4 regions of the Nonomuraea sp. NPDC049152 genome follow, and region 4 is predicted to be linked to each of the others. Evidence: predicted binding sites of a transcription regulator. Region 4 holds the regulator's gene; each other region holds the start of a gene.
What was found. Region 4 encodes LexA, which represses DNA repair genes until DNA is damaged. Its sites were predicted from a motif close to TCGAACANNTGTTCGA; they were not measured.
Positions count from the first base shown of each region.

Region 1: the regulator LexA is predicted to act here: its motif matches at 4,322-4,337, upstream of recA (recombinase RecA).
Region 2: the regulator LexA is predicted to act here: its motif matches at 6,089-6,104, upstream of AB0B45_RS01345 (SAV_6107 family HEPN domain-containing protein).
Region 3: the regulator LexA is predicted to act here: its motif matches at 3,913-3,928, upstream of ruvC (crossover junction endodeoxyribonuclease RuvC).

Region 1 covers NZ_JBEZDO010000034.1:74,935-82,481, forward strand. Annotated here, with positions in the region: gene AB0B45_RS41960 (aminotransferase class I/II-fold pyridoxal phosphate-dependent enzyme) at 1-1,159, shown strand, start outside; gene AB0B45_RS41965 (VOC family protein) at 1,201-1,689, shown strand; gene AB0B45_RS41970 (DUF3046 domain-containing protein) at 1,934-2,128, shown strand; gene AB0B45_RS41975 (AAA family ATPase) at 2,150-2,707, shown strand; gene AB0B45_RS41980 (multidrug efflux SMR transporter) at 2,685-3,005, opposite strand; gene AB0B45_RS41985 (multidrug efflux SMR transporter) at 3,018-3,359, opposite strand; gene AB0B45_RS41990 (MarR family transcriptional regulator) at 3,446-3,868, shown strand; gene AB0B45_RS41995 (hypothetical protein) at 3,888-4,199, opposite strand; gene recA (recombinase RecA) at 4,448-5,548, shown strand; gene recX (recombination regulator RecX) at 5,568-7,547, shown strand, end outside.
Region 2 covers NZ_JBEZDO010000001.1:283,522-291,068, forward strand. Annotated here, with positions in the region: gene AB0B45_RS01315 (amino acid permease) at 1-1,146, shown strand, start outside; gene AB0B45_RS01320 (universal stress protein) at 1,143-2,027, shown strand; gene AB0B45_RS01325 (transcriptional regulator) at 2,292-2,786, shown strand; gene AB0B45_RS01330 (MBL fold metallo-hydrolase) at 3,061-3,882, opposite strand; gene AB0B45_RS01335 (MerR family transcriptional regulator) at 3,933-4,316, shown strand; gene AB0B45_RS01340 (DUF6801 domain-containing protein) at 4,461-5,114, opposite strand; gene AB0B45_RS01345 (SAV_6107 family HEPN domain-containing protein) at 5,380-5,826, opposite strand; gene AB0B45_RS01350 (ferredoxin) at 6,292-6,495, opposite strand; gene AB0B45_RS01355 (cytochrome P450) at 6,512-7,547, opposite strand, start outside.
Region 3 covers NZ_JBEZDO010000009.1:253,039-260,585, reverse strand. Annotated here, with positions in the region: gene secD (protein translocase subunit SecD) at 1-945, opposite strand, end outside; gene yajC (preprotein translocase subunit YajC) at 988-1,389, opposite strand; gene ruvB (Holliday junction branch migration DNA helicase RuvB) at 1,683-2,699, opposite strand; gene ruvA (Holliday junction branch migration protein RuvA) at 2,749-3,369, opposite strand; gene ruvC (crossover junction endodeoxyribonuclease RuvC) at 3,366-3,893, opposite strand; gene AB0B45_RS19195 (GNAT family N-acetyltransferase) at 4,009-5,157, opposite strand; gene AB0B45_RS19190 (YebC/PmpR family DNA-binding transcriptional regulator) at 5,201-5,953, opposite strand; gene pdxT (pyridoxal 5'-phosphate synthase glutaminase subunit PdxT) at 5,957-6,481, opposite strand; gene AB0B45_RS19180 (endonuclease/exonuclease/phosphatase family protein) at 6,598-7,323, opposite strand; gene AB0B45_RS19175 (hypothetical protein) at 7,357-7,547, opposite strand, start outside.
Region 4 covers NZ_JBEZDO010000002.1:134,200-141,746, forward strand. Annotated here, with positions in the region: gene AB0B45_RS04440 (PDZ domain-containing protein) at 1-678, shown strand, start outside; gene AB0B45_RS04445 (aminotransferase class I/II-fold pyridoxal phosphate-dependent enzyme) at 950-2,056, opposite strand; gene lexA (transcriptional repressor LexA) at 2,272-2,979, opposite strand; gene AB0B45_RS04455 (hypothetical protein) at 3,007-3,282, opposite strand; gene AB0B45_RS04460 (LysM peptidoglycan-binding domain-containing protein) at 4,220-4,525, shown strand; gene AB0B45_RS04465 (SMI1/KNR4 family protein) at 4,754-4,996, shown strand; gene AB0B45_RS04470 (hypothetical protein) at 5,053-5,184, shown strand; gene nrdR (transcriptional regulator NrdR) at 5,654-6,109, shown strand; gene AB0B45_RS04480 (vitamin B12-dependent ribonucleotide reductase) at 6,106-7,547, shown strand, end outside.

The DNA.
Region 1 (7,547 bases), on a different contig from region 4:
GCTGGACGTCTACGACCAGCAGCTCTCGCGCGCGGTCATCTCCGCCGACAGCAACCGCTTCCTGTCCTTCATCCCCGCGGCCCCCACCAAGGCCGCGCTGCTGTTCGACATGGTCGTCTCCTGCGCCTCGCTGCAGGGCATCAGCTGGCTGGAGGCCTCGGGCGCCATCGCGGCGGAGAACCAGGTCCTGCGCCTCATCGCCGACTACGCGGGCCTGCCCGAGACGGCGGGCGGCTGCTTCGTCTCCGGAGGCAGCGCAGCCAACCTGTCCGCCCTGGTCGTGGCCAGGGACACGGCCAACGTGCCGAACGCGAAGATCGCCGTGAGCGACCAGGCGCACTCCTCGATCTCCAACACCCTGCGCATCATCGGCGTCGAGGCGCTCGTCGTGCCCTCGGAGGACCACCGCCTCACGGGCGAGTCGCTGAGGAAGGCGCTCGAAGGCCAGGAGAACGTCATCGGCGTCGTCGCCACCTCGGGCACCACGAACGCGGGCATCGTCGACGACCTCAAGGGTGTCGCGGAGGTGGCGCGCGAGCGTGGCCTGTGGTTCCACGTCGACGGCGCGTACGGCGGCGCGGGCCTGTTCGCCCCTTCCGTACGGCACCGCTACGAAGGCATCGAACACGCCGACTCGTTCGTGGTCGACCCGCACAAGTGGCTGTTCGCCCCGTTCGACTGCGCCGCGCTCATCTACCGCAACCCCGGCCTGGCGCGTGCCGTACACACACAGGACGCCTCTTATCTGGACGTCCTGCACACCGACGGCGGCGAGTGGAACCCCACCGACTACGCCTACCACCTGACCAGGCGCGCCCGGGGCCTGCCGCTGTGGTTCTCGCTCGCGGTCAACGGCACCGACGCCTACACCGAGGCGATCGAGCGCGGGCTCGGCCTGGCGAGGGCGACCGCCGAGCTGATCAAGGAGAGCGACCACCTCGAGCTCATCCGCGAGCCCGAACTGTCCGCCGTGCTCTTCCGCCGTCCCGGATGGACGGCTCAGGACTACTACGCGTGGTCCGAGAGGCTGCTGGCCGGACAGATCGGATTCGTCACCCCGACCGGCTGGGAAGGCGAAACCGTCGCCCGTTTCGCTTTCCTGCACCCCGGCACCACGATGGAGATCGTGAAGGAGATTGTCGCCACCATGCGCGATTGAGACGGGAATCCCGGGGACATAGAGCGGGAGAGGTGAGCGACGTGACCATCGACTACCCGGCCATCGAGGCTGACCGCGAGCGCATCAAGCGGGAGTACCTCCTGCCGCACCGTCCATCGAGCAGCGCACGCGGCCTGCACCACTTCGCGCTGCTCTCCTCCGATGTGGAGCGAACGATCCGCTTCTATCAGGAGCTCCTGGAATTCCCCCTCACCGAGATCTTCGAGAACCGCGACTACAAGGGCTCCAGCCACTTCTTCTTCGACATCGGCAACGGCAACCTGCTGGCCTTCTTCGACTTCCCGGGGCTCGACCTCGGGCCGTACCAGGAAGTCCTCGGCGGGCTGCACCACATCGCGATCTCCGTGGACCCCGCGACGTGGGAACGGTTGCGCGGCAAGCTGGAGATGGCCGGCGTGCCGCACCAGATCGAGAGCGGCGCCTCCATCTACTTCAAGGACCCCGACGGCGCCCGATTGGAGCTGCTCGCCGACCATCTGGGAGAGATGTACGGCTCGCGGGTGTTGTAACCGCCTATCTCCGTGACGCCCTGCGGGTACGCGGTGCGCCTTCACGGGGTTCGCGTCTCAGGTGGCCGTGCCGCTCGGCACGTTCGACCTTCTCCTTCTGTACGGCGAGCCGCTGCTGGAGGAGCAGGCTGCGGCGACGCTCTCGATGTGATCTGGCGGTGGCTGACGGCTTAGGCGCCGTTTTGGGGGATTTCGCCATGCGGTAGGTTCTACCCACTCTGGAGCCGGTTCCATACTGGGGTGCATGCGCCTGACGGAGTTCTGGAGACGGATGCGCGCCCACTTCGGCGACGCCTACGCCGAGTCGTGGGCCAGGGACTACGTGCTCGCCCCGCTGGGCGGCCGCACCGTCGAGCAGGCCCTCGCGCAGGGTGAGAGCGCCAAGGAGGTCTGGCGCGCGGTGTGCCAGGTGGAGAACGTCAACGGCCGTCTTCGCTGACCCGACCGCTCGGGGGGAACGGTGCACACCTGCTCCTGCTGTACGGCAGGCCCGCGGCTCGTCGTCTTCACCGGAGGTCCAGGCTCGGGCAAGAGCACCTTGATCGACCGCCTGGGCCTGCACGCCTCGGAGGAGGCGGGACGGGCGATCATCCAGCACCAGGTGGCGATCGGCGGCTCGGCGCTGCCGTGGAAGGACGTCGAGCTGTTCGCCGAGCTCATGCTGAGCTGGGAACTGCGCTCCTACCGCCTCGCCGAGGGCAGGGAGGGGACGGTCGTCTTCGACAGGGGAGTGCCCGACGTCGCGGGCTACCTGCGCCTGGAGGGCCGCCAGGTGCCCGCTCACGTCGACGCCGCGGCCAGGAGGTTCCGCTACCACCGCACGGTCTTCGTCGCCCCCCCGTGGCCCGAGATCTACGAGAACGACACCGAGCGGAAGCAGACGCGCGAGGAGGCCGAGCGGACCTACGCGTCCGTGTCCTCGGCCTACCTCGATTACGGCTACGAGCTGGTCGAACTACCTCGCGTCCCTGTGGAGGAACGGGTCGCCTTCGTGCTCAGACACCTGCGGCGAGCTTGAGCAGGACGACGCCGCCGATGATCGCGGCGAAGGAGACCAGCTTGGGCACGGTGATCTTCTCCTTGTAGATGAGAGCGCCGAGGATGACGGTGCCGATCGAGCCGATGCCGGTCCAGATGGTGTAGCCGACGCCGACGTCGAGGGTCTTGAGCGCGAGGCTGAGGGTGAAGATGCCGCCCGCGGCGGCCAGCAGGGTGAAGACAGAGGGCCACAGGCGGGTGAAGCCCTGGGTGGCGTTGGTGCCGAGCGCGAAGCCGATCTCGAAGACGATCGCGATGGACAGGTAGATCCAGGCCATGGTGGTGACTCCTCAGGCGGGGGTGGTGGAGGGGGTGAGGCGGTCGGCCAGCTTGAGGCCGAGGACGCCGCCGATGATCAGCACGAACGCCAGGGCCTTGCCGAGCGTCATCGCCTCGCCGAAGATCAAGGTGCCGAACACGACGGTGCCGACGGAGCCGATACCGGTCCACACGGTGTAGCCCACGCCGACGTCCAGCGTCTTGAGCGCCAGGCTGAGGAAGAAGATCCCGCCTGCCGCGGCGGCGATGGTGAGCAACGAGGGGCCGAGCTGGGTGAAGCCTTCGGTGGCGTTGGTGCTGAGGGCGAAGACCACCTCGAACACGGCGGCCACGAGCAGGTAGATCCATGCCATGGGGGCTGTCTCCTTCATTTGCTTGCTTGTGCATGCATATTCTGTGCATACATATAGAGTGGATGTCAACGCAGAAGGAGGAGCAGATGACGACGCTCGACGACGACATGTGGGTCGGGGTGGTACGGCTGCACGCCAGGGTGGAGCACGAGCTGGCGACCGCGTTGCAGCGACACGGTCTCGGTCTGTCGGAGTACAGGGCGTTGTGTCATCTGTCCACGGCCACGGACGGCGAACTGCGCATGCAGGAGCTGGCCGACCTGCTCGGGCTCAACCAGAGCTCGGTCACCCGCCTGGTGGGGCGGCTCGAGGCGGCCGGTCTGACCCGTCGCGACCTGTGCGCCAACGACCGCCGTGGTGTCTACACCGTGATCACCGAGGCCGGCAGGGAACGGAAGAAGGGGGCCGGCGACACCTATGAGGAGACGCTCACGGCGGCTCTCGACCGGGCCGCCGCCGACGGCCTGGGGTCCACCGTGGCGGGCCTGCGGGCGGCGTTCGTCGGCTAGAGAGCTCCGGGTTCGGTGGCTACGGAGCTCCTTCGTCGGTCAGGGGCTCCGGGGTCGTGGGCCAAGGGGCTTCGGTCAGTGAGGTGTGGAGCGCCTCCGCCGTACCGGCGAGATCGTCGGCGTGCCCCTGGCCACCGGGCGACCACAGGAAGACCCACGCGGTCGTCGACGGAGTGGCGAAGATGATGGTCTGACGGCCCGTGCGCGGGTGCCACACCCACAGCACGGGGTCGTCCCCGCCGACCATGCGCCCGACGAGCCCGCAGTCGGGGAGCAACGCCGCGAGCGCCTCCAGGTGGGTACGCCGCTGCCCGGTGTACGTGCTCGTCACGTCGCCGCCTCTCGACCTTTTTCCCAGGATCTCCCCAGGTCAGCGCCATGGCAACAGGCCCGGCGTATTGTCAGGGAATGTCGGCCGGGCTTCGTGGGACGGTTGGCGTGTTCGGGGCGCGATCGAACAGCCGTTCGGCTACCATGAGAAGCGCCGAACCGCGGCTTCCTCGGGTCGGCGGAAAATTGTCGGTCCCACCGCGTAGCTTTCACTCGACCGACCAGACCACGACCCTCCGGGGAGTTCCCATGGCTATCAACGACCGCGAGAAGGCCCTTGAGACTGCCCTCGCACAGATCGAGCGGCAGTTCGGCAAGGGCTCCGTCATGCGCCTCGGCGATGACGCCAGGGCTCCCATCGAGGTGACTCCGACCGGTTCGATCGCGCTCGACGTCGCGCTCGGCATCGGCGGCTTCCCCAGGGGCCGCATCGTCGAGGTCTACGGTCCCGAGTCCAGCGGTAAGACCACGGTGGCGCTGCACGCGGTGGCCAACGCGCAGCGGGCCGGCGGCATCGCGGCGTTCATCGACGCCGAGCACGCCCTCGACCCCGAATACGCCAAGAAGCTCGGCGTCGACACCGACGCCCTGCTCGTCTCCCAGCCCGACACGGGTGAGCAGGCGCTCGAGATCACCGACATGCTGATCCGCTCGGGCGCCGTCGACATCATCGTCATCGACTCGGTCGCGGCCCTGGTGCCCAAGGCCGAAATCGAGGGCGAGATGGGCGACAGCCACGTCGGTCTCCAGGCCCGCCTGATGTCCCAGGCGCTGCGCAAGGTCGCGGGCGCGCTCAACAACACGGGCACCACCGCGATCTTCATCAACCAGCTCCGCGAGAAGATCGGCGTCATGTTCGGCTCGCCCGAGACCACGACCGGTGGTAAGGCGCTGAAGTTCTACGCCTCGGTTCGCCTCGACATCCGCCGCATCGAGACGCTGAAGGACGGCACGGAGGCGGTCGGCAACCGTACCCGCGTCAAGGTCGTCAAGAACAAGATGGCGCCGCCCTTCCGCGTCGCCGACTTCGACATCCTGTACGGCGTGGGCATCTCCCGCGAGGGCGGCCTCATCGACATGGGCGTGGAGCACGGCTTCGTCCGCAAGTCGGGCGCCTGGTACACCTACGAGGGCGACCAGCTCGGCCAGGGCAAGGAGAACGCGCGTAACTTCCTGCGCAACCACCCCGACGTGGCCAACGAGATCGAGAAGAAGATCAAGGAGAAGCTGGGCGTGGGCCCGCGCGTCGACGCTCCCGCCGAGGCCGCCGCCGCTCCCGCAGCCCCTCCGGCCCCCGCCACCTCGGGCCGCGGCTCCAAGGCTTCCGCGCCCAAGCCTGGTGACGTCTGATCCGGCTTGAGTCATGAGCATGTCGTCGGACCCTGACCAGCGGCCACCCGGCTCCACCCCGGAGCCGCCCCCGCCTGACCCCACGGCCCTCCCGCGGGAAGGCCAGGGTCCCGACACCCCCGCCCCCGAGGCTGCACGCGGCTCCCTCGGGGACTCTTCCACTCACCCCGGGGGCAGCCGGAATCTCGGCGACGGGGCTGCCATCACCCGACCCGAGGACGCCCCGACGGCGGCGGACCAGGCCCGGAACGACGGAGACGCCACCGACCGCTCCTGGAGCGACCAGGCCGCCGTCAGCGATCCCTCCTCTGGCGGCTGGAGTACCGGCGACCAGGGATCCAACGGATGGGGCGCCGACGTCCGAGCGCCTGACGGCTGGACTACGCAAGACTCTGACCCTTGGGGCGCGCGGAATGCCGACGGCTGGGGCCCGGGGAACAGCACACAGTCCGACGGCTGGGGCCCGGGCGACCGTGGGCAGCAGTCCGACGGCTGGGGCCCGGGCGAGAGCGGGGAGTCTGATGGCTGGGGCCCGGGTACCGGGACATGGAGCTCCGGAGCCTGGGACACAACCGGTTCCGACTCGAACGCCTGGGATACGAACAGTTCCCATTCGGGCGCCTGGGGCCAGATCCCCGATGGCGTCGCCGACCTCGCCGCACCTCGCTCCACCCGATCGCGTCGCACCGCGAGACCAGCTCCGGAGGACGACCCCGCCCCCGCCTGGCCGTTCGCGGGCACCGGCCCGGCGTGGTCGCCCACCGGCAAGGCCGACCCTGTCGACCACCTCCCCGCCGACCAGGACCGCCCCCACGACGAGCCTCCGCAGAAGGCAGCCGCACGCGTGCCGGATGAGGGGGCCGACTCCGCGCGGCCAAGCGGTGAAGGACTCGACTTCGCGCAGTCGAGCAGTGCAGGGATCGCCTTTCCCGAGGACAACGAGGAAACCGCGTCCCCGCAGGGGCCCGCTTTCGTGCAGGGCGTTGAGGGGGCCGTGTCTCCGCGGGAGCCGTCCCCAGGAAGCGGGGACAGCACCCGGAGCGTGTCTTCGCGGGAGCCGTCTCCCGGCACCGTGGACGACATTCGTGGAAACGCGAGCGCGTCGGTCGACCCCGATCACCAGGTGTCGTCCACGGGTCGGTCCCGTAAGAGGCAGGCCGGGCGGACTGCAGATGAGGCCGACTCCCCAGGGGCAGCGCACGACTGGGGCGCGTGGCCGGATGTCGCGCAGCGGGAGTCCCGCCCGAAGCGTCGATCCCGTACACGCTCGTCGTCGGGTGAGTGGGCCGTTCCCGATGGAGGGCTCGGTTCGGGTGATGACGGGAGCCGCTCATACGAGTGGCTGGACTCAGGTGACGACGGTGGCAGGCCGTACGGGGGGCTGGAGTCCGGAGACGACGGCGACCACCGCAACCGGGGGCTCGGCTCAGGGGATGACGGCTCGTCGGGGCGCCGCAGGACTTCGCGCTCCCGCAAGGGTTCGCGCCGCAACCGGGAGTCCGGCTGGCCTGACAGCGGTTCAGGGACCCGATCCACTCGAGGCGACACTTTCTCGTCCGAGGCTGGGGCGTCGTCATCCGGCGGGTGGGGCGCTGCCCGTTCCCGCGGGCGTGACGGCTTCGACTCCGTGGGCGAGGCACCCGCGTGGGCCAGAGAAGAGTACGCGGCCGACCCGGCGCCTGATGCCGCATGGCCGGCGCAGTCTCCTCGTGACGAGCGTTCCGCCTCCTCTGGGAAATCCGGCTCCCGAGGGGTGAGCGGATCCGGGGCCTCCGTGGGGTGGCCGAAGGTTGTTTCCCGAAACCGCGAAACTGGAGAAGGACACCAGGACGGATCCCAAAGCCGACGAGTTGGTGACCGGCAGCAGGACGTCCCTCGGGACCGAGACCAACAGGACGTCTCCCGCGACCGTGACCACCAGGAGATCCCTCGGGACCCAGCCCAAGGGGACGACGTTCCTCAGGATCGAGGCCAATGGGCTGGAGAACGGCGCCAGGAC
Region 2 (7,547 bases), on a different contig from region 4:
GGCTCGTCCTACTCCTACGCCTACGCCACGCTCGGGGAGATCGTGGCGTGGGTGTGCGGCTGGTGCCTGATGCTGGAGTACGCGGTCTCCGTGGCGGCCGTGGCCGTGGGATGGGGCGAGTACGTCAACCGCTTCCTCGAAGGCGCCTTCGGCTGGACGCTGCCGGCCGCGATCACCCACTCCCCCGGCAACCAGGGCGGTGTGATCAATGTCACGGCCATCGCGATCGTCGTGCTGGCCACCTGGCTGCTGCTGCGCGGCACCTCCGAGTCGGCCACGGCGAATATGATCTTCGTGTACATCAAGGTCGCGGTGCTGATCTTCTTCTGCGTGGTCGCCTTCACCGCCTTCAACGCGGGCAACTTCACCCCCTTCGCCCCGCTGGGCGTGGCCGGCATCACCGCCGCCGCCTCCCAGGTGTTCTTCTCCTACATCGGCTTCGACGCCGCCTCCACCGCGGGCGAGGAGGCCAAGAACCCCAAGCGGGACCTGCCACTGGCGATCATTCTGTCCCTGGCCATCGTCACGGTGATCTACGTCCTGGTCGCCATGGCCGCGATCGGCGCCATGCCGTGGACCGACTTCGACCCCGACAACACAGAGGCCAGCCTGGCCCTCATCGTCGACCTGGCCACCGGCGCCACCTGGCCTGGGCTGATCGTCTCCTTCGGCGCGGTCATCGCGATCGCCAGCGTCGTCATCACCGTGCTGTACGGCCAGACCCGCATCCTGTTCGCGATGTCGCGCGACGGGCTGATCCCCAAGATCTTCGAGAAGGTCAACCCACGCCGCCAGGTGCCCGTCGCCAACACGCTCATCGTCTGCCTGTTCGTCGCCGTGCTCGCCGGGCTCGTGCCGCTCGGGCAGCTGGCCGAGGCGACCAGCATCGGCACGCTGTTCGCCTTCGCCATCGTCAACGTCGGCGTGCTGGTGCTCCGCCGTACCCGACCCGACCTGCCGCGCACCTTCCGCACGCCGCTGTTCCCCGTCACACCGGTCCTCGGCGTGATCTTCTGCCTGATCCTCATGTACGAGCTGGCCTGGGTCACCTGGGTGGCGTTCCTGCTGTGGACGGCAGGAGGTCTGCTGGCCTACTTCCTGTACGGCTACAGCCATTCGCGGCTCAACACCGGGAGCGTCCGATGAAGCTCAAGCACGTCCTCGCCGGATTCCTGCCCGACCCCCGTGGCCACGACGGCCTGGCGCTCGCCGAACTGCTGGCCGAGCAGGCGGGAGCGCGCCTGACCGTCGCCACGATCCTGCCCCCGCCGTGGACCACTCCTGGCCCAGGCAAGGCCGACGAGAGCGCGTGGCGCTCCTACCTCATGGAGCAGGTCGAGGTGGGCTTCGAGCAGGCGCGGCAGCGGCTGGGCGAGCGGGCCGAGTACGTCTCCCACTTCCACAGGGGCAGCGGGCGCGGGCTGGTGGAGGTGGCGCGCGCCTCCGACGCCGACGTCGTGGTGATCGGCTCAGGCCCGCGAGGGGCCAAGGGGCGCATCTCCCTCGGCAGCACGGCCGACCAACTCCTGCACGCCTCTCCCGTGCCGGTGCTGCTGACCCCCAAGGGCTACGCCGAGCATCCGCCAGGGCGGATCGAACGGTTGACCGTGGCCTACCGGCGCGCTCCCACCTGCGACGCGGCTCTCACGGTCGCCGCGACCGGCGCCACCACGCTGGCCGTACCGCTGCGCCTGGTGACGCTGGTGGTCGGCACCGGCCGAGCCAAGATCGAGCAGCGGATGATGGACGGCCTGCGCGCCCAGGCCATGACCGACCTGGAGAAGGCGGCCTCGGGACGGCGGCCCGAGGTGGCGGTCGAGACGGTGGAGGGCAGGAACGTCGCTCTGGCCATGGGCCAGACGGACTGGCTGGAGGGCGAGCTGATCATCCTTGCCTCCAGCGATTCGGGACCCCTGCGGCGGGTCTTCCTCGGCGACACATCGGTCAAGATCATAAGGGCCGCGCCGCGTCCTGTCCTCGTTCTGACCAGACAGCCCCTCAGTTCTCGGCAAACAGTGACGAAGTAGTGTTACGCAAGGGACAATGGAGACGTTTGAGGCGGACCCTCGCGGACCGGATTCGGCATCTTTTTTCCAATCAGCTTGACCTTAGGCGTCCACCGCTTTACCGTCACTGTCCGTAACCACACCTCGCGGCGTTCTGGGGTAAACCCAGTGGCTCGGCTACCGAAGGTGCCTGTGCAGGCACCCACCCCCCGGTGGTCCAGGCAATCGTCGCAAGGGAGCACAATTTACTGAGAGCAGCACATACAAGAGCCGGGGGGCCACACGATGCCGTCTGAGTACGCCAAGTCGCTGGGTGCAAGACTCCGCGCCATCCGCACCCAGCAGGGCCTGTCCCTGCATGGAGTCGAAGAGAAGTCGCGTGGACGCTGGAAAGCCGTCGTCGTGGGTTCCTACGAGCGTGGTGACAGGGCGGTCACGGTGCAGAAGCTTGCCGAGCTTGCCGACTTCTACGGCGTGCCGGTTTCCGAACTGCTGCCCGGGGGTGCGGCGCCCAGCCCGCTCGGGCCTACGCCGAAGCTTGTGATCGACCTGGAGCGCCTGGCGACGCTACCCAAGGAGAAGGCGGGGGCTCTGGCACGCTACGCGGCCACCATTCAGAGCCAGCGTGGCGACTACAACGGCAAGGTCCTTTCCATCCGCCAGGAGGACCTGCGTTCGCTTGCCGTCATCTATGACAAGTCGCCCAGTGAGCTGACCGAGGAGCTCATCAGCTGGGGCGTGCTGGACGCGGAGGCCCGCAGGGCCGTCGAGTCCTTCTAAAGACTCTTGTAGGCGCGGGTGGGGCGCTTCCTGGGTGATCCCGGGAAGCGCCCCTTTCGTCGGCCTCCCCCAGCGGCTATGGACCTTCGCGACGGGGCGCGCTGCGCGCGTGAGGGCTCGGGCCGGCCTCTCGTGGGAGCCGAGCTCCCCCGCACCGGGGTGGCCTGCCTGCCCCCGGACCCCGCGTCCTCGGTCTCGTTCGGCCGTGCCAGGCGTTCGCGTTGACGGTCGATCGGCTTGCGGAATCCTTTCCCGGGCCGTGTCAGGAGCCTGGTCAGGCGGATCCGATATGGCGGGCGAACTCCCACGGGTCATGCGCGGAGAACACCCGCACCTCGTCGGAGTGGTCGCGCACCAGTTCTCGCAGCCGCTCCTGGTTGGCCACTCGCAGTTCGGCGTCCACCTGCGAGTCGAGCTGCACGAAGTCGAACAGCGGGTGCGACTCGGGAGCCGTCGGGTCGACCTCCTTGTGGTAGAAGTACGCGTCGCCCGCGTGCAGCCACCACCCGTCCCCGTCCCCGTCCCTGACGGCCACGGCCGCGTGCCCGGCCGTGTGTCCGCCCAGCGGCACGAGAAGGAAGTCCGGCGACAGCCCGCGTAGCGGCTGGGCGCCCGCGAAGCCGTACCACTCCTCCCCCGCGCCCGTGCCGTACAGCTGCCAGTTGGGTCCGTGCGCCCAGTGGGCGGGGCGATAGCGGCGGCTCGGCGCCTCGGCCATCGCCGCCGCGTGCTCGGCGTCCATGACGTGCACTTCGGCATCGGGGAAGTCGGGCAGCCCTCCCGCGTGGTCGACGTCGAGGTGGGTCAGCACGATGTGGCGCACGTCCGCGGGGTCGTGGCCGAGGTCGGTCAGCCGGCGGAGCGCGGTCTCGCCCCTGTCGAGCCTGGGGGCGACCAGCTCCACCCACTCGGGGTCGAGCACCCGGCCGGGCTGTTCGACAGAGTCGACGCCGAGGCCCGTCTCGACCAGGACGAGGCCGTGGGCCTCGGTCTCGACCAGCAGCGCGTGGCTGACGGCGGCGGCCGGTTCGAGGCCTTCGTAGGTGGGGTCGACGGTACGCATGGAGGCCAGGTTCAGATGGTGAACTTTCGTCATGCCCCTAGACTGCGACTTGAAGCGCGGTTCAAGTCAAGGGGGCGTCACGGATGCTGCTCGACATCGGCGAAGTGGCCCAGCGGTCGGGTCTCGCGGCCTCTGCGCTGCGGTTCTACGAGCGCAAGGGGCTGATCAGCGCGACAGGACGGAACGGGATCAGGCGGACGTACGAACCGGAGACGCTCAGCCGGCTGGCGTTGATCGCCTGTGCGAGGAGCGCGGGGTTCACGTTGACGGAGATCGGCCGGCTGCTGCACGCCAAGCCGTCCGACGACGCGCTGCGCGAGCGGATGGCGGAGAAGGCCGGCGAACTCGACGACCGCATCGCGCAGCTCACCAGGATGCGCGACAGCCTGCGCCACGCCGCCTCGTGCACGCACGACCCGCTCATCGCCTGCCCGGAGTTCAAGCAGGTGGTCCAAGGGGCCGAATGACGACGGCCATGACGTTTCAGACGGCGGGCGGCCCTCCCGGCGTCCGCCAGTCGATCATCACCGGGCCCCGCGGCCTGAGCATCACGTTCTCCTGACACAGGTCGCGGTGGAGCACGCGACGGCCGACGAGGCCCGAGCGGCTGCTCAGATGACGATGTTCGTGGTGGCGATGGCGTGAGAAGGCAACGGTCCCTGGCAGACCACTGGCAGTGACTTGGCGACATTGCCGCCGTAGGCGTTGTACAGGTTCAGGGAGAAGCCGGAAGAGACAAGGTCGATCGTGACGGCGCCGCTGCCGGCGGCCACCCAGGGGCCGATTCTGGGGGGCACGGGCAGCGCCATGACGGCGGGCTGGCCCTCGTTCAGCGGGGCCCGCGGCAACAGCAGCGTCGCCCCGTCCGCGATGTCCAAGAAGGGTGGGGTGGCATTGGTCGCAGTGACACGTAGCGCGGTGATACTGCCGTCGACGCTGCTGGCTCTCAGGCCCCTCAGAGCGTCGACGGTGTCGGCGGGGATGGTGAGGCTGATGCGCTCGGTGGTCATGTCGAATGCCTGACGGGAGGCGAGCTGCGGAGGCACGGTGCCGGTCACATCGATCGCGAACGGCTTGCCGCCCAGGACCGGGAGCGCGCAGGTGACATCCGCGGGAGCGTGACGGGCCGTGGTCCCGGTTGGGACCGGCTGCGGCGGGTGCGGCTTGGCCCCGGGGCCTCCCAGTAGCGTGAGCGCTGTCACGCCTGCGGCCGCCACAGCCTTTGAACGGGTCCGACCTGCCGACGCCATCATGTGTGCCCTCATCCTCCACGAGCGATCGCCTTAGGTGACGATTAGATCACGCAGAGTGTTGAGCGGAGATGGTTGCCGCCTCGTGGCCTTCGAGACGCACACGATCCACCGGCTCCGAAGACCTCGAAGTCATGCCCGCCCGGCGCGGGACTCAGGAGGGGAGGTCCGGCTCGCGGAGGGATCGAGCCGGACGGCTGTGGGGCGTTTCATCCTCCCACCGACGAGAATGACGCGACCGGCCGCAGGTGAAGCCTGGGGGAACCGGGATGCGGGACCCTCAGCCCGCCAGGGGGACGTTGACGGGAAGGGCGGGTTGCCCGGGGATGCCGAGGAGCTCCTCGACCGTGGCGACGAACGTCTCCGCCTCGGCCATGAGCTCGTCGGCGTCGGCCGTGGTCACGCCGCGGACCATGCCCGCCTCCGCGGCCGCGCGCTTGGCGGCGCTGATCGAGAAGTACGTCGCCCACTCGGCGAGCCTGGGCTCGGCCTCGGGCAGCAGCTCCCACGCGCTGCGCAACCTGCGCCTGCGCCCCTCCATCGGGCGGGGACGCGCGGCCAGGATCGCCGCCGCCGCGCGCAGCGCGGCGAGGTGTGCGGCGACGTAGCGGGTGGCGGGGGTGCGGGCCGTCACGGCGTCGGCCAGGCAGGTGCGTGAGTCGGTGAGGTGCGCCCTGACTGCGGGCGACAGGCGGGGCCCGTGCGTGTCACTGAGCCTTGTCGTCATGCCAGCCTCCTTTGAGGGGTCTTGGCGGCACCCGGCGTTTCCGCCGGTGGAGCCAACACTTGCAGACCCCACCGACATTTCCGCCGGGCGACCGGACGAGGAGCTTCCCCTCTCCCCGTCCGGTCAAGGCGCGCCCACTCGTCTCCGCCGACGACGAGGACGCGCCCTTCGCCCGTGGAACCCGACCGCGGGCCCCGCATGGGGGTAGCGGGAGCCCGCGACCAGGTTCTTCGACGTGAGCCGCGAGCCTCACGCCACTCCGTCGAACATAATTTCGACGACCTGGAATGTCAACCAATTCCGCGAACACAGGTTCGATCAACCGGCTTGACCTGCGACGCGAGGACCGTGGAAAGGCACAGCACGGGCGTGGCCGAACCCGCGGACGCGGGTTCGGCCACGGAGTTCGGCGTGCGAGTGCGATGACGTCGGAAGGACGCGGCATGACCGCGGCCGTCCGAGAGGTCAGCGAGTCTGATCCGCGCGGGTGATGGCGCCGGAAGGGCAGAGCGTGAGCGCGCGGGCGACCGCGGCCTCGGCCTCAGGGGGCACCTCGGCGACCTTCAACAGGACCAGGCCCTCGTCCTCGTCCTGGTCGAACACCAGCGGCGCCGTCAGCACGCACATGCCTGCGCCGATGCACACGCCTCTGTCGGCGTTGACCTTCACCAAGCCACCTCCAGCTTCACCAGGCCACCCTCAGGGAGTGGACGCCGTAGATGCTCATATCCGTGCGCATCGGCACCTCGTCGGCGGGGACCGCCAGCCGGAGCGAGGGGAGGCGCTTGAGCAGGGCGGGGTAGGCGACGCGCATCTCGATCCTGGCCAGCTGCTGCCCGAGGCACTGGTGGATGCCGTGCCCGAAGGTCAGGTGACCGCTCGCGGGTCGCCGCACGTCCAGGACCGCGGGGTCGGGGAAGCGCGCGGGGTCGCGGTTGGCGGCGGGGATGGACAGCGCGACGCAGTCCCCGGCCTTGATGAGCGTGTCCGCGATGGTGACGTCCTCCGTGGCGGTCCTCGTCGGGCCGAAATGGATGATCGACAGGTAGCGGAGCAGCTCCTCCACCGCGTTGTCGATCACGGAGGGGTCGTCGCGGACGATCGCGAGCTGGTCCGGGTTCTGCAGCAGCGCGAACGTGCCGAGCCCGAGCATGTTGGCGGTCGTCTCGTGCCCTGCCACCAGCAGCAGGAAGCCCATGCCCGCGATCTCGTCGTCGTTCAGCTCACCCCCTGCGATCAGCCCGGTGAGCATGTCGTTCTCCGGCTCGACCCGCTTGCGCGCGATGAGGGTGTAGAAGTACTTGATCAGGTCGCCGACCTTCGCCGCCATCTCCTCGGGGGAGCTCTCCAGCCTCAGCAGCTGTGACGAGTCGCGCTGGAACTGCTCCCTGTCCTCGTACGGCACGCCGAGCAGCTCGCAGATGACCAGCGACGGGATCGGCAGCGCGAAGGATCGCACCAGGTCGGTGGGCGGCCCCTCGCGTTCCATGTCGTCGAGGCAGTCCGCGGCGATCTCCTCGATGCGGGACCTGAGCAGGTTCATCCTGCGCACGGTGAACTGCCCGGTGAGCAGCCGGCGGTAGTGCGTGTGGTCGGGCGCGTCCATGCGAAGGAAGAACCCCGGCGGCACCTCCCCCTCCGGCAGCCGCCGCGACATGAGGAGCGGATGCAGGCGCTGGGGGTTGGTGCTGAACCTGGGATCGGCCAGTACGGCACGACCC
Region 3 (7,547 bases), on a different contig from region 4:
GGTGGTCTGCTGCACGCCGGCGCTGGCGGTGTCGATGTCGCTGCCGACGACCCGGGCCTTGTCCAGGATGTACTTGGCGCTGCCGTCCTCGTCACAGGCGACGTACGGCTTGCTCGGGTCGTCCTGGACGCCCTGACCCTTGTTCTTGGCGCAGTCGAGCTGGTTGAACTGCTTGACGACCGCGGGGTCGATGCCGGCGAGCGCGGGGTCCTGCGTCGGCTGCCCGCTCGGCTGGGCGCTGGGCTGCGCGCTGGGCGTCGCGGACGGCGTCGCCTTGGCGTTCTTGCCCTTGCCCTGCTGACCCTTGTCCTGCTGGCCCTTGTCGGCCTGGCCCTTGCCCTGCTGGCCCTTCTGCTCGGCGCCTGCCGTGGCCGAAGGCGACGGGTTGGGCGAGGTCAGCGCGGACGACAGGGCCTTGCCTGTCGGCGAGGCGCTGGGCGAAGGGGCCTGAGCCGACGGCTGGGCGCTCGGCTGCGTGGAAGGCTGCCCGCTCGGCTGCGTGGAAGGCTGGCCGCTGCCCGAGGGCGTCGGCGCCTGGGTGGGCATGGTGCTCGGCTGCGGCTGGGCCGCCTCGGCGGCCAGAACCTGACGGAACCGCAGCTCCGCCGTGGTGCCGACCAGCTTGATGACCTCGTCCTTGCCCGCGCCGGGAACCGAGATGACGATGTTGTCGCCGGACTTGGCGACCTCGGCGTCGGAGATTCCCGTGCCGTTCACCCGGTCACGGATGATGTTGACGGCGAGGTTGAGGCTCTCTTCGGAAGGGGGAGAGCCGTTCGGTGTGATCGGCGACAGCGTCGCCGTCGTGCCGCCCGCGAGGTCGAGTCCGAGCCTCGGCGTGAACGCCGGGTGCAGGAACATCGCCCCGCTCATGGCGAGGATGAGCGCCAGGAGCAACAGGAGCGTGCGCCCCGGCTTGCTCTGGCCGCTGGTCGGTCGGGCCACTGGTCGTCTGTTCTTTCAGTTAGAGGTCTGCCGCAAGCCTAGTCAGGACTTCTTGCTGTTCGTGTCCTCATCGTTGTTGCGGTCGACCGGCTCGTCGACTCCGTCGGAGTCCTTCGTCTCAACCGTCTCAGGCGCCGCCGTCTCGGAGACCGCCGTGGCGGCGATCTTGTCGTCGGCGGTCGGGGTGAGGACGCGGCCGATGGCCGCCTTCACCCAGCGGGTCTCGACGCCGGGCGCGACCTCCAGGATGACATCCTCGTTGTCAACCGCGACCACGGTGGCGAACAGACCGGTGGTGGTCATGACCCTGGCGCCGGGCGCCAGGGAGTTCTGCATCTGAGCCGCTTCCTGCTGCCGCTTGCGCTGCGGCCTGATGAGCAGGAAGTAGAACACCACTACCAGCAGGACAAGTGGCAGGATGTTCATGAGCGTTGCTGAATCCACGAGGGCGACCTTCCATCGTCTATCAAAGATGATGACACCGGCTCCGAGCCGGAAATTCCATGCGTTGCGTCGAGGGCCGCGCCGCTCAGCCCATCAGCTTACACAGCCAGCCAAGCCACGGAGTGTAGGCGGTTGTTGCGAAACCCGGCAACGAGGCAGCGATTCGGCGCGCGGGGAAGTTCCCAATTCGCAATGCTTGAAACCGTTCTGTGACCGCGTGCTCCATCCCTCGGGCCAGCGGGCCGGCAGGTGTCCATCTTGACAGGACCGCAGGGGTGTCCGGCGCGCCAGGGTCAGAAGGGCGCCTCCGGCGGCGGGGTGAGCCCCAGGTGAAGCCAGGCGGCGCTGGTGGCGACCCGCCCGCGCGGCGTGCGGGCCAGCAGCCCCTGGCGCACCAGGAACGGCTCGGCCACCACCTCGACCGTCTCCGGCTCCTCCCCCACGGCCACGGCCAGCGTCGACAGCCCGACGGGTCCGCCGCCGAACTTCCTCAGCAGCACGCCGAGCACCGCCCGGTCGAGCCGGTCGAGGCCCTCGGCGTCGACCTCGTAGAGGTTGAGCGCGGCCGAGGCGATGTCGCGGGTGATGATGCCCTCGGAGCGGACGTCGGAGAAGTCGCGCACCCTGCGCAGCAGCCGGTTGGCGATGCGGGGCGTGCCGCGCGAGCGCCTGGCGATCTCGTGGCCCCCCTCGTCGGGCAGCGACACCCCGAGCAGCCTGGAGGAACGGCGCAGCACCTGCTCGAGCTCGGCCACCTCGTAGAAGTCCATGTGGGCGGTGAAGCCGAACCTGTCGCGCAGCGGGGCGGGCAGCAGGCCCGCCCTGGTCGTCGCCCCCACGAGCGTGAAGGGCGCGATCTCCAGCGGGATCGCGGTCGCGCCAGGACCCTTGCCGACGATGATGTCGACCCTGAAGTCCTCCATTGCGAGGTAGAGCATCTCCTCGGCGGGGCGGGCCATCCGGTGGATCTCGTCGATGAACAGCACCTCGCCCTCGGTCAGCGTCGACAGGATCGCCGCCAGGTCGCCCGCCCGCTCCAGCGCGGGGCCCGAGGTGATGCGCAGCGGGGCGCCGAGCTCGGCTGCGACGATCATGGCGAGGGTGGTCTTGCCCAGCCCCGGCGAGCCGCTCATCAGCACGTGGTCGGGCGGCCTGTTGCGTTTGAGCGCGCTCTCCAGCACCAGCGAGAGCTGCTCACGGACCCGCGCCTGGCCGATGAAGTCGGCCAGCCGTTTCGGCCGCAGCGCCGCCTCGATCTGCAGCTCGTCGCCCTCCGCGTCAGGCGACACCAGGTCGCGCTCGATGCTCACCGCTCCTCCCTATCGCCGTTCGTGCGGCCGTGCCAGGCTCCCTGCTGCCTCATCGGACGCTCAGCACTCTCAGCGCCGCCTTGAGCAGCACCGCCACCTGCGGCTGCCTGCCCGCCGCTACCTCGGCGTCGGCCTGCGGCTCCACCAGGGCGATCGCCTCGTCGGCGTCCCTGGTGGAGTACCCGAGCCCGACGAGGCCCGAGTGGACCTGCTCGCGCCACAGCGGGACGGCGGCGTGGCCGTTGAGCGCGGCGTTGACCGCCTCCTCCGGCGTGCCGAGCTTGTCCTTCAGCTCCAGCACGATGCGCTGGGCGCCCTTCTGGCCGATGCCGGGGATCCTGGTCAGCGCCTTGAGGTCGGCCGATGCGACCGCGACGCGCAGCGAGTTGGGGGTGTGGACGGCCAGCATGGCCAGCGCCAGCTTCGGGCCGACGCCGCTGGCCGTCTGGACCAGCTCGAAGACGGTGCGCTCGTCGTCGGTGGCGAAGCCGTACAGGGTGAGCGACTCCTCCCTGACGACGAGTGAGGTGGCCAGCCTGCCGTGCTCGCCGACGCGCAGGGTGGCGAGCGTGCCCGGCGTGCAGTGCACCAGCATGCCCACCCCGCCGACCTCGAGCACGGCCGAGTCGGGCGCGAGGGCCGCCACGACCCCGGAAACCGACGCGATCACAGCGCACGTCCTCTCGATGCCTTGGCCAGCGCCTCGGCCAGTCTGTTCTGGGTGCCGCCCCGCCACACGTGGCAGATGGCCAGGGCGAGCGCGTCGGCGGCGTCGGCGGGCTTGGGCATCTCGGCCAGCCGCAGCAGCCTGGTGACCATGGCGCCGATCTGCTTCTTGTCGGCGGTGCCGCTGCCGGTGATGGCGGCCTTGACCTCCGACGGCGTGTGGAGCGCCACGGGCAGGCCGCGTCTGGCGGCGCAGAGCACGGCGATGCCCGCCGCCTGCGCGGTGCCCATCACGGTGCGGACGTTGTGCTGGGCGAAGACGCGCTCCACGGCGACCGCGTCGGGGCGCACGTCGTCGAGCCACTGTTCGATACCGCGCTCGATGCCGACGAGCCTGGCGCCGAGGTCGTCGTCGGCCGAGGTGCGGACCACGCCGACCGCGACGAGCTTGAGCTGCGCGCCCGGGCGGCCTTCGACGGCCCCGAGGCCGCATCTGGTCAGCCCTGGGTCGACGCCCATCACCCGCACGCCAGCCCTCCGTTCGCTGCCGAACATCTGTTCGGCAGCGAACTCTACCCTGGTTGGGCGGGCGGCGCACGGCGAAACACCCGTCAGGAGGCGAGCATGACGGGGAGGCAGGGGATCAGAAGTAGTCGAGCATGTAAGGGGTGCCGGCGAACGCCGCGTCCAGCGCCTCGTCGAACTCCGCGGAGCCGGACAGCAGGCCGCCGAGCCGTAGTGTCGAGGTCGGGATCCCCGCGTACAGCGCCGACAGGCCGTTGACGGTGAGGCGCGGCCCCTCCCCCTCGGCGGCGCTCGCCGTACCCGAGCCGCCCGAGATCTCCAGTCGCCAGGTGCCGGTGTTGGAGGGACGCTCGGGGTCCTCGACCGTGACCACGGCGTTCGCGGAGATCATCGGGGGGAAGCCGCGCCTGGCGATCGCGTCGGCCACGTCCACGACGCGGAACATCCACCGCGTCCGCTCGACCTCTTCCTTCGACCGCTCGCGCAGCAGCCACAGGACCGGGTCGTCGGGCGCGACCGCCGCCGTGACCTTCGTGGCGATCGAGGAGGAGGTGCCGACCAGCGACCAGAGCGCGCGGGCGGTCGCCTCCGAACCCGCGACCAGGTTGTCGACGGAGATGTCGCCCTTGTCCCAGCTGTAGGTGACGTAGCCGTCGTCGGCCAGGTACAGGAAGTCGTCCTCGTCGTCGAGGAAGCGGCGCCACGAGGCCTCGTCCCAGCAGATGGGGCCGCTGGCGCGGTTGGCGGCATGAACGCTGCCGACGATCGCGATCACCTCGGCGGCGTCATCGGGCCCCATCCTGCGCAGCTTGACCGGCTCGGTGAGGCGGATGGCGCGCAGCGCCTCGGGGGACAGCGTGACGTTGTTCTTCGCGCCTGCGTGCTCCCAGCCGAGCGAGCGGTAGATCGGCGTGGTGGCGGGGTAGAGCGCGGAGACGGCGTCCCCCATCTCGGCGGCCCTGGCGAGGACGGCGCGCATGAGCCGCCTGCCCACGCCGCGCCCGCGGTCCTCGGGGTTGACGACCACGCCCGCGACCCCCGCCATCGGTTGCGGCCTGCCGTGCCACCACTGGGTGAAGCGCGGCAGCCGAGCGGCGCCGGCCAGCCTGGAGCCGTCGAAAGCACCGAGGAAGCGTCCCTGCTCCAGGGTGGCCCGCGCCGTCGCGCGCCAGGCGTCGGCGAGGTCGCCGGGCAGCGGGCCGAAAGAGCGTTTGCGGGTGTCGAGGACGGCGTCGAGGTCGTCAGGCGTCATGTCACGGATGTCCACAGCACGTCAACCTACGCATCGCGGGACACGCCTGGCGAACCGTTTAGGCGTCGAGCTTCTCCATGACGTCGTCGCTGACGTCGAAGTTGGCCCAGACGTTCTGCACGTCGTCGCTGTCCTCCAGCGCGTCGATCAGGCGGAAGACCTTGCGCGCGCCGTCCTCGTCGAGGGGGACGTTCATCGTGGGAAGGAAGCTCGACTCGGCCGAGTCGTAGTCGATGCCCGCCTCCTGCAGCGCCTTGCGCACCGGCACCAGGTCACCGGCCTCGGAGACGACCTCGAACGACTCGCCGAGGTCGTTGACCTCCTCGGCGCCCGCCTCGAGCACCGCGACCAGCACGTCGTCCTCGGACAGCTCGTTCTTGGGCACGATCACGACGCCCTTGCGGTTGAACATGTACGACACCGAGCCCGGGTCGGCCAGCGAGCCGCCGTTGCGGGTCAGCGCGACGCGCACCTCGGAGGCGGCGCGGTTGCGGTTGTCGGTGAGGCACTCGATGAGCACCGCGACGCCGCCGGGCGCGTAGCCCTCGTACATGATGGTCTGCCAGTCGGCGCCGCCGGCCTCGAGGCCGCCGCCGCGCTTGCGGGCCCGCTCGATGTTGTCGTTGGGCACCGAGTTCTTCTTCGCCTTGAAGATGGCGTCGAAGAGGGTGGGGTTGGCATCCGGGTCAGGGCCACCGGTCCTGGCCGCCACCTCGATGTTCTTGATGAGCTTCGCGAACAGCTTGCCGCGCTTGGCGTCGAGTGCGGCCTTCTTGTGCTTCGTCGTCGCCCATTTGGAGTGGCCGGACATTACCTAGAGCTCCCTCACCATGTTTACGAAATATTCGTGCACGCGAGTGTCCCCGGTCAGCTCCGGGTGGAACGATGTCGCGAGCAACGGTCCCTGGCGGACCGCGACGATCCTATCCCCAGGGGGCGCGGTCGCCAGCACCTCGACGTCAGAACCCACCGATTCCACCCATGGGGCGCGGATGAAGACGGCGTGCACGGGGGTGCCGGCGAAGGACAGGTCCGACTCGAAGGAGTCGACCTGGCGGCCGAAGGCGTTGCGCCTGACGACCATGTCGATGCCGCCGATCGTCTGCTGCCCGTCGATCCCGTCCTGGATCCGGTCGGCCAGCATGATCATTCCGGCGCACGAGCCGTAGGCGGGCATGCCCTCCTTGACGCGCAGCCGCAGCGGCTCGAGCATTTCGAAAATCTCGGCGAGCTTCCACATCGCGGTGGACTCCCCGCCGGGGATGACCAGCCCGTCGACGGCCTCGAGCTCGGCGGGCCTGCGCACGGCCATCGCCTTGGCGCCCGCCTCCTCCAGCATCTGGACGTGCTCGCGCACGTCTCCCTGGAGTGCGAGTACACCGATCTTGGGCACGGTCGTCCTTCCTTCGTGGTCCGGGTTCCCCTGATTCAACACCAGGGTGGCCCGTGCTCTTCCTACAGGGCCACCCTGACGGCCATCGGCAGATGGTCGGAACCCCTGGCCTTCCGGTCGACCCAGCACCGCAGCACCCGGCCCTTCGGCACGAAGAGATAGTCGATCTTGCGCTTCTTCACGTAGGTCCACCGCATGCGCGGATCGCACTCGTCGTAGGAGCCGTAGGCGGCGACCCTGCCGGGCGTGAGGTTCAGATCACCGCCGAAGACGCTGGTGTGGCCCGCCTTGGGCGCGGCCGCCATCAGCTGCCTGACCTGCCTGTGCCGGTACGGCGCGCCGCGCTGCGCGTCGTCGTTGGCCATACCGGACGACAGGTGGGTGCCGCAGGCTCGCACCTTGACGGCGGGAATCGTCGCGCACAGGGCGGCGCGCCCGGCGAACCAGGGCGGGGAGGTCAGCGGCACGGTCTCGAAGTCGGCCGCGTGGTCGGCGACCGCCACCGTGACGCTCTGCGCGCCGCGCGGACGGCCGCTCCTGTCGGGATGGCACGCGTACGGCCTGCCCTCCGCGGTCGTCAGGCCCCATGACCTGACGGTCCAGCTCCTGCCCGTCCGCCATTCGAGCCACTGCTCGAGCGTGCCCGTGGCGCCGGTGCAGAACTCCTGCAGGAAGATCACGTCCGGGTCGCCGAGGAGGTGGTCGCCGATGTGCCACGCCAGCTCCTGGGCGCTTCTGCGGTACAGCTCGCAGGCCGCGTTGGTGCCCGTGCACACGTTCCACGTCATCACCGTGATGATGGCTTGATCCAGCATGAACAGTTATGCAACCACTTCCTGGAAGGTGTGGTCCACGTCCACGCGAGCCAGGGAGCGCAGGTGGTGCCGCCTGCCGTACAGGATGGCGATGCCGGCCAGGCAGCAGATCGCGCCCACCGTGTACGGCACGGCCACGCCGGCCTCCTCGCCGAGCTTGGTGGCGATGAACGGCGCGAGCGCCCCGCCCATCCAGC
Region 4 (7,547 bases):
CCGCTGGCCGACGAGACCGCGCTCCGCTACCACGACTGGGTGGAGAACCGCCGCGCCTACGTCAGGCAGGCCTCCGGCGGCCGGCTCGGGTACCTGCACGTGCCCGACATGGTGGCCAGCGGCTGGGCCCAGTTCCACCGCGACCTGCGCACCGAGATGCCGCAGGAAGGGCTGATCGTGGACGTGCGCGGCAACAGCGGTGGGCACACGTCCGAGCTGATCCTCGAGAAGCTGTCGCGCAAGGTGTCGGGGTGGGCGATCTCGCGAGGGTATGAGCCCATGCGCTACCCGGAGGACTCGCCGCGCGGCCCGATCGTCGCGGTCACCGACGAGTTCGCGGGCTCCGACGGGGACATCGTCAGCGCGGGGATCAAGAACCGCCGCATCGGACCGCTCGTCGGCACCCGCACGTGGGGCGGGGTGATCGGGATCGACGGACGCTACCAGCTGGTGGACGGCACGATCGTCACCCAGCCCCGGTACTCGTTCTGGCTGGACGGCGAGGGATGGACGGTGGAGAACTACGGCGTCGACCCGGACATCGAGGTAGTCATCACACCTCAGGACCGCGTGGCCGGGCGTGACCCGCAGTTGGAGAAGGCGGTCGAACTGGCGTTGGCCGCCCTGAACGAGCACCCCGCCGCCACACCCCCCGCCCTGCCCCCCGCCATCCACTAGCCGTACTGACCACAGGCCACCTGCCCGCCTTCGCATCGCCAGCCCGTCGTCTACCCACCTGCCCGCCTCTCACGAACCGGCGCCGATTCCACCGGCCTGCTCTGCATCATCGGCGTCGATGCCGCCCCACGAAGTAGGCGACATCGGTGTCGCCCGCCGTAGGAGGCAGGCGACAGTCGGTGCTGGAGTGGAGCACGCGGGAGGTTGGGGAGGTGGGCGCGGGGTGGCTGAGCCTGAGGTTGGGCCGCTCCTGCGGTGGGGCACGCAGGGGTTAGGGGAGGTGGGCGCGGCGTGGCTCTGGCTGAGGTTGGGTTGCTCCCGGCATGGAGCACACGCGAGTCAGGCGGTCCAGGACTTCGGTGAGGATCGCCGTCGAGGTCGCGAAGTTGACCCGGACGAACGTCTCCCCGCCTGGCCCGAAAGCAGCGCCGTCGCTCACCAGGATCCGCGCCTCCCGCTCCAGCACCTCCGCCATCCCGGGGCGGCCCAGGTCCAGCCACGCCAGATAGGTCGCCTCAGGCACCACGTACCGAGGCACCCGCGAGGCGATCAGGCGCCGGTTGCGGTCCAGGACGGCCATGGTGTCGCGCAGCCACCCGTCGGCGTGCTTCCAGGCGGCCACCGTGGCCTCGACGCCGAACACGTTCGCCCCGCCGTACAGGAAGGAGGGAGGAGACCCGAGCGCCTCGCTGACCCGCGGCGGGCCGAGGTGGGCCAGCGCGCAGCGGACGCCGCCGAGGTTGTAGGCCTTGGTCGCCGACGTGAGGGTGATCGTGCGCTCGGGGAGGATCGAGGCGAACGGGATGTGCTCGGCAGGCGAGTACACCAGGTCGGCGTGGACCTCGTCGGAGATGACCAGCAGGTCGTACCGTTCGGCCTGCTCGGCCAAGGCGAATAGCTCGGACCTGGTGAAGACCTTGCCCGTCGGGTTGTGCGGGTTGACGAGAATGAGCGCGCGGCAACCGGCCAGATCAGACAGATCTGTGCGCAGCACGCGACCCATCTCCTCGAGTGTGCCGAGGAACGGCGGATAGGCCGGGGCGTGCATCGCGATCGTGTCGCCCGGCTCGGTGGCGACGTGGAGCATGACCTGGAGCGCCTGGTTGAGGTCGGAGAAGGCGCGGACGGCCGACGGGTCGGCTGCCCAGCCGTACCGGACGAGCATGCGTTCGGCGAACGCCTCGGCCAGCGGGCCCGCCTGCGGTTCGGCCGCCCACGCGGGGTAGCCCAGGTCGCCGCGGGCACGTCGCTGGAGTACCTCGACGATCGCGGGGGCGGTGGGGAAGTCCATGTCGGCGATCCAGCAGGCGATGACGTCAGGACCCGCGTTCGCCCACTTCAGGCCGTCTTTAGCGGGCCGGGGGAAAGTGTCGTCCACCCGATCAGTGTCACCCAGGACGCGCCAAATGCCCGATAGGCCCGGATGGCGATAGTCGCCCGCTCGAGAAACCCACAAGGAGGCCGGCTCTGGACCGCCCGGGGAAACCCGCCGCGGGCGTGCGTCATGAAGGTCTCACTCCGAGGCCGTGAAGGTGTACGCCGACTCGATCGACCCTCGGGAAAGGTGAGGGCCGATCGAGCGGCGAGATACGGCTAGAGGCGGCGGAGGACCGCGACGACCTTGCCCAGGACGCTGGCCTCGTCGCCGGGGATCGGGTCGTAGTTGGCGTTGTGCGGGACCAGCCAGATGTGGCCGTCCTTGCGCTTGAACGTCTTCACCGTCGCCTCGCCATCGATCATGGCGGCCACGATGTCACCACTCTCGGCCACCGGCTGCTGCCGTACGACCACCCAGTCGCCGTCGGCGATCGCCGCCTCGATCATCGAGTCACCGGCGACCTGGAGAAGGAAGAGAGTGCCCTCGCCGACGAGTTGCTTGGGCAGCGCGAAGACGTCCTCGACGCTCTCCTCGGCCAGGATCGGACCACCGGCGGCGATGCGGCCGACCAGCGGCACGTAGGCGGCCGTCGGCCTGCTGACCGGCGACTCGTCCTCGCTGCCGTCGGGGTCCACCCACAGCACCGGCTCGCCCGGGAGCCGGACCTCAAGAGCACGGGGGCGGTGCGGGTCACGCCTCAGGTAGCCCTTGCGCTGCAACGCGGTCAGCTGGTGCGACACGCTGGACGTGCTGGTCAGCTGCACGGCCTCCCCGATCTCGCGCATGGACGGCGGATAGCCGCGCTGTTGCACCGAGTCGCGAATCACCTCAAGGATCTTGCGTTGCCTGGGCGTCAGGCCCAGTGCGTCGCGACGGCGGACCGCAAGGTCGCTGACGCCATTGCCGTCACTCGGCTCGCTCATGCTCTCCTCCTCGCCCGGCGGCATGCCTCACCGGCCCGCCTTCCGGTCCGTGGTCTTCATGTCGCACACAGCGACCGTACCGCCGATGAAGATCAACTTCAAACAATTGTTCGAGTCTTCCTCGAATTCGTCGGTGACGTGGTGTACAACATCGTACGGGAGTTCGATCGACACCGTGTTCGATTCGCTGATCTTTGTTTGACCTTTTCCTTGGGTCGACGGTGGCGGGAGGTCATCAGTGCGGGCGACCACAACGACAGATTCGACCGGCAATGACGAGCAACTCACCTTGATCGCGGACATCACGAGAGAGGAGCGCGGGCGCCCTCCCGCTCCTGGAGGTCACCTCCGCCTGGTTCCCCCACCTCGCGGTACGGCAGGGCACGGCACGGCGCCTCGCACGGCGAAGGGGCGCGGTCCGAGGGGGACGTCCGCGGGGGCGGACGATCGGGGGGCTCTGACGACCGATGGCGGGGGTCAGGGCAAGCAGGTCGGCGGACGGCCCGCGGGGCCACGCGAGGCCGGAGGTGGGCGGTCTGCCGGGTCACGAGGGGCATCGGGCGGACGATCCACGGGGCCACACGCGGCAGGAGGCGGGTGGTTGCGGGTCGTCCGCGACCGGGGGGTTCCGGGTCCGGGCGCGCGGGAGGGCGCCGGCGGGCCTGGGGGCAGAGCAGAAGAACCGGGGGCGGAAATGTACGGCATGCGGGACCAGGAGGTCGCTCGAGGCGACCGATCAGGAAGGAACGGCCGCGGCGAGGGGCCGCGCGCAGGGCGGGAGGCCCGCAAGGGGCGCCCGCGAGACAAGGCCGGCAGGCTGCGCGGAAAGACCATGGGCCGGGGCCGGGGGACATGGCGGCGGAGGAGCGCGAGGGACGGCGACTCCACGCTGGACCCAACCCAGGGGCAAGGGCCTCGATCGGGTGCGGACCGACCTCAGGACGCCCGATCGGGTGTGCCTCGACCCCTGGTGGTTCGATCGGGTGCGGACCGACCTCAGAAGGTGCGTTCGGCTCCGAGTCGACCTCAGGAGGTGCGGTCCGCCGCGAGTCGACCACAGGAGGGGTGGTCGGCTGCGAACGGACCTCGGGAGGCTTGTTCGGCTGCGGATCGAGTGGAGGCGAGGACGCGCCGGGCGCGGCGGATGCGGTCGGGCGCGGTCCGGGAGCGGGGTGGGCTTCGGGTGGTTCCGGCCGGGGGCGGGGTGGGGGCGCGCGAGGAGCCGGTCACGCACCCTCCCATGAGGCTGACCAGGCGGGGGAGGGTCGTGCTCGTGGGGTTGTTCGCCGTGCTGTCCCTGGGTGGGTTCGTGCTCGGCGCCAAGGCCACCAGCTGGGCCATCGCGCAGGAGACGACCGGTACGGGTCACGAGGGGCTGCCGTGGGTGGTCGTGGAGAAGGGCGACACGCTGTGGACCATCGCGGCGGCGGTCTCTCCCGGAGACGACCCGTCTGCAGTGGCAGGGGAGATCATGCGGCTCAACGGGCTGGACAGCTCGCTCGTCCGTCCAGGCGGTCGGCTCTATCTCCCCGACCGTTCACCCTGATCGACGCGCCTCGGGGGCTCGCGCTCGGTGGGCGGGCGGTTCGGCAGCGTGCCCTGGAGCGGTCGTCATGTCGACGGTGACGGCCGTCGACAGCACCCCGGTGACGCGTCGGGTGGGCGTCATCCGTCTCGGGCTCACCCGCACAGGGCGCGCGCGTCGGCCGGCCCGAAAATGTCGGTGGCGTCTGATGGGATGGATTCCATGTCGGCGAGGTGAAGGAGGGGCGGCATGAAGATCGACACGTGGTGGCCGTTCCTGAAGTGCTGGAGCGAGGAGTGGTTCTCCATTCACGCGATGGTGCCTCGGTCGGCGTTCGAGGAGCCGGTCATGGCCGGGCGGCTGGGCTTCTGGCCCGGCTCGGAGGAGGAACCGGACGCGGCCGAGACGCGGCTCGGGTGCGCGCTCCCGCCGTCGTTACGCGCGTTCCTCCTGGTGGCCGACGGCTGGCGGACCGCGGGCGGCCTCGTCTAGGAGCCCCGTGGCGCCACGAGCGACCTCGGGTGGCTGCGCGAGCGGCCTCGGCGTCGATGCGGATCAAGACCTACGGCGAGCTCGACGAGCGTGACGGCGTCGTCCGGCCGCGGTCGCTGCTGACCTCTGCGAAGGCGGACCCGGTCGTCCTGCGGTCTCGAGAGGCGTTGGGCCGGTCGTGCTGCTGATCTCGGCGGAGGCGGACCCGGTCGTGCGCTCCTCGATCCAGGAGACGCCGGCGAGTGCGGCGAGGGGACCGCGTGCCGGCTGGGGGCGGCTCCGGCGGCGTGGGTCGGTCTTCGAGTCGATGCTCGGCGTCCGCTCCGGTCGTTGAGAAGCGGCGCGAGCGCGACGTCCCCGAGCGGCCCCGTGGGCGGTCGGGCGGTGAGTCACAGGAGCATGCGCGCGTCACTCGGGTGCGACACGCCCGGCCCTGTGTGGCTGATCAGCGACTTCGATTCGTCGGGCCCGGCCAACTTGCGTTCATGGTCGCTCGCTTCTACGGTTGGACCACAACATCTAGTAGTTACACCGATGTAGTTCACCACAAATTGTGTTTCCGTGACCGCTCCATGGCAGCCCGTGGAGTGGGCGCGAGCATCTGCCGACGAGCATTTTACGAGTGGTGAGCCAGGTGGCGTGTCGAGGAGGCGAAACGTGCACTGTCCGTTCTGTCGTCACCCGGACACGAGGGTCATCGACAGCCGCTCCACGGACGACGGGGGCGCCATCAGGCGTCGCCGTACCTGCCCTGAATGCGGGCGCAGGTTCACCACGCAGGAGACGGTCCTGCTGATGGTGAGCAAGCGCAGCGGAGTGACGGAGCCGTTCTCGAGGGACAAGGTGGTCGCGGGGGTACGCAGAGCGTGCCAGGGGCGGCCTGTCACCGAGGACTCGCTCGCTCAGCTGGGGCAGCGGGTGGAGGAGGCCATCAGGGCCAGAGGCGCGGCCGAGATCCCCTCCAACGAGGTCGGCCTGGCGATCCTCGGGCCGCTGCGTGAGCTGGACGAGGTGGCGTACCTGCGGTTCGCATCGGTATATCGCGGTTTCGAGAGCCTGGCGGACTTCGAGGCCGAGATCAAGCAACTTAAAGCCGAGAAGGGGGAGTCATGACGGAGACGGTCAGCGGGTCAGTGACGCGTGGGGGCAAGCGCAAGGGGTTGAAGATGAAGAGGATCTTCACCAAGCCCGGCGTGCATCCCTATGACGAGATCACGTGGGAGCGCCGTGACGTTGTCATGACCAATTGGCGCGATGGCTCGATCAACTTCGAGCAGCGGGGCGTGGAGTTTCCCGAGTCGTGGTCGGTCAACGCGGCCAACATCGTGACGACCAAGTACTTCCGTGGCGCGGTCGGCACCCCGCAGCGCGAGTGGAGCCTGAAGCAGCTCGTCGACCGCGTGGTCGGGATGTACACCAGGACCGCGGTCGAGAACGGCTACTTCGCCACGGACGAGGACGCCGAGATCTTCGACCACGAGCTGAAGCACGCGCTGGTCAACCAGGTGTTCGCCTTCAACTCGCCGGTCTGGTTCAACGTGGGCACGCAGAGCCCGCAGCAGGTCAGCGCCTGTTTCATCTTGGCCGTCGACGACACCATGGAGTCGATCCTCGACTGGTACAAGGAAGAGGGTGTGATCTTCAAGGGCGGTTCGGGCTCGGGCGTCAACCTGTCCCGCATCCGCTCTTCCAAGGAGCTGCTGTCGAGCGGCGGTACGGCCAGCGGCCCCGTCAGCTTCATGCGCGGCGCCGACGCCTCCGCGGGCACGATCAAGTCGGGCGGCGCGACCCGCAGGGCCGCCAAGATGGTCGTCCTCGACGTCGACCACCCCGACATCGAGGAGTTCATCGAGACGAAGGCTCGCGAAGAGGACAAGATCCGCGCCCTCCGCGACGCCGGGTTCGACATGGACCTGGGCGGCAAGGACATCGTCTCGGTCCAGTACCAGAACGCCAACAACTCCGTCCGCGTCTCCGACGAGTTCATGCGCGCGGTCGACAAGGGCGACAAGTTCAGCCTGCGCGGCCGCCTGACGGGCGAGGTCATCGAGCAGATCGACGCCAAGGACCTCTTCCGCAAGATGGCCAAGGCCGCGTGGGAGTGCGCCGACCCCGGCGTGCAGTACGACGACACGATCAACGACTGGCACACCAGCCCCGAGACCGGCCGCATCACCGCGTCCAACCCGTGCTCGGAGTACCTGCACCTGGACAACTCCTCGTGCAACCTGGCCAGCATCAACCTGATGAAGTTCCTGAAGGACGACAACTCCTTCGACATCGCCAACTTCGTCAAGCTCACCGAGCTGATCATCACGGCGATGGACGTGTCGATCACGTTCGCCGACTTCCCGACCGAGAAGATCGGCGAGACCACCCGCGCCTACCGTCAGCTGGGCATCGGCTACGCCAACCTGGGCGCGCTGCTCATGGCGACGGGCCACGCCTACGATTCCGACGGCGGCCGCGCGGTGGCCGGGGCGATCACCTCGCTCATGACCGGCGTGTCCTACCGACGCAGCGCCGAGCTGGCCGCGGTGGTCGGGCCGTA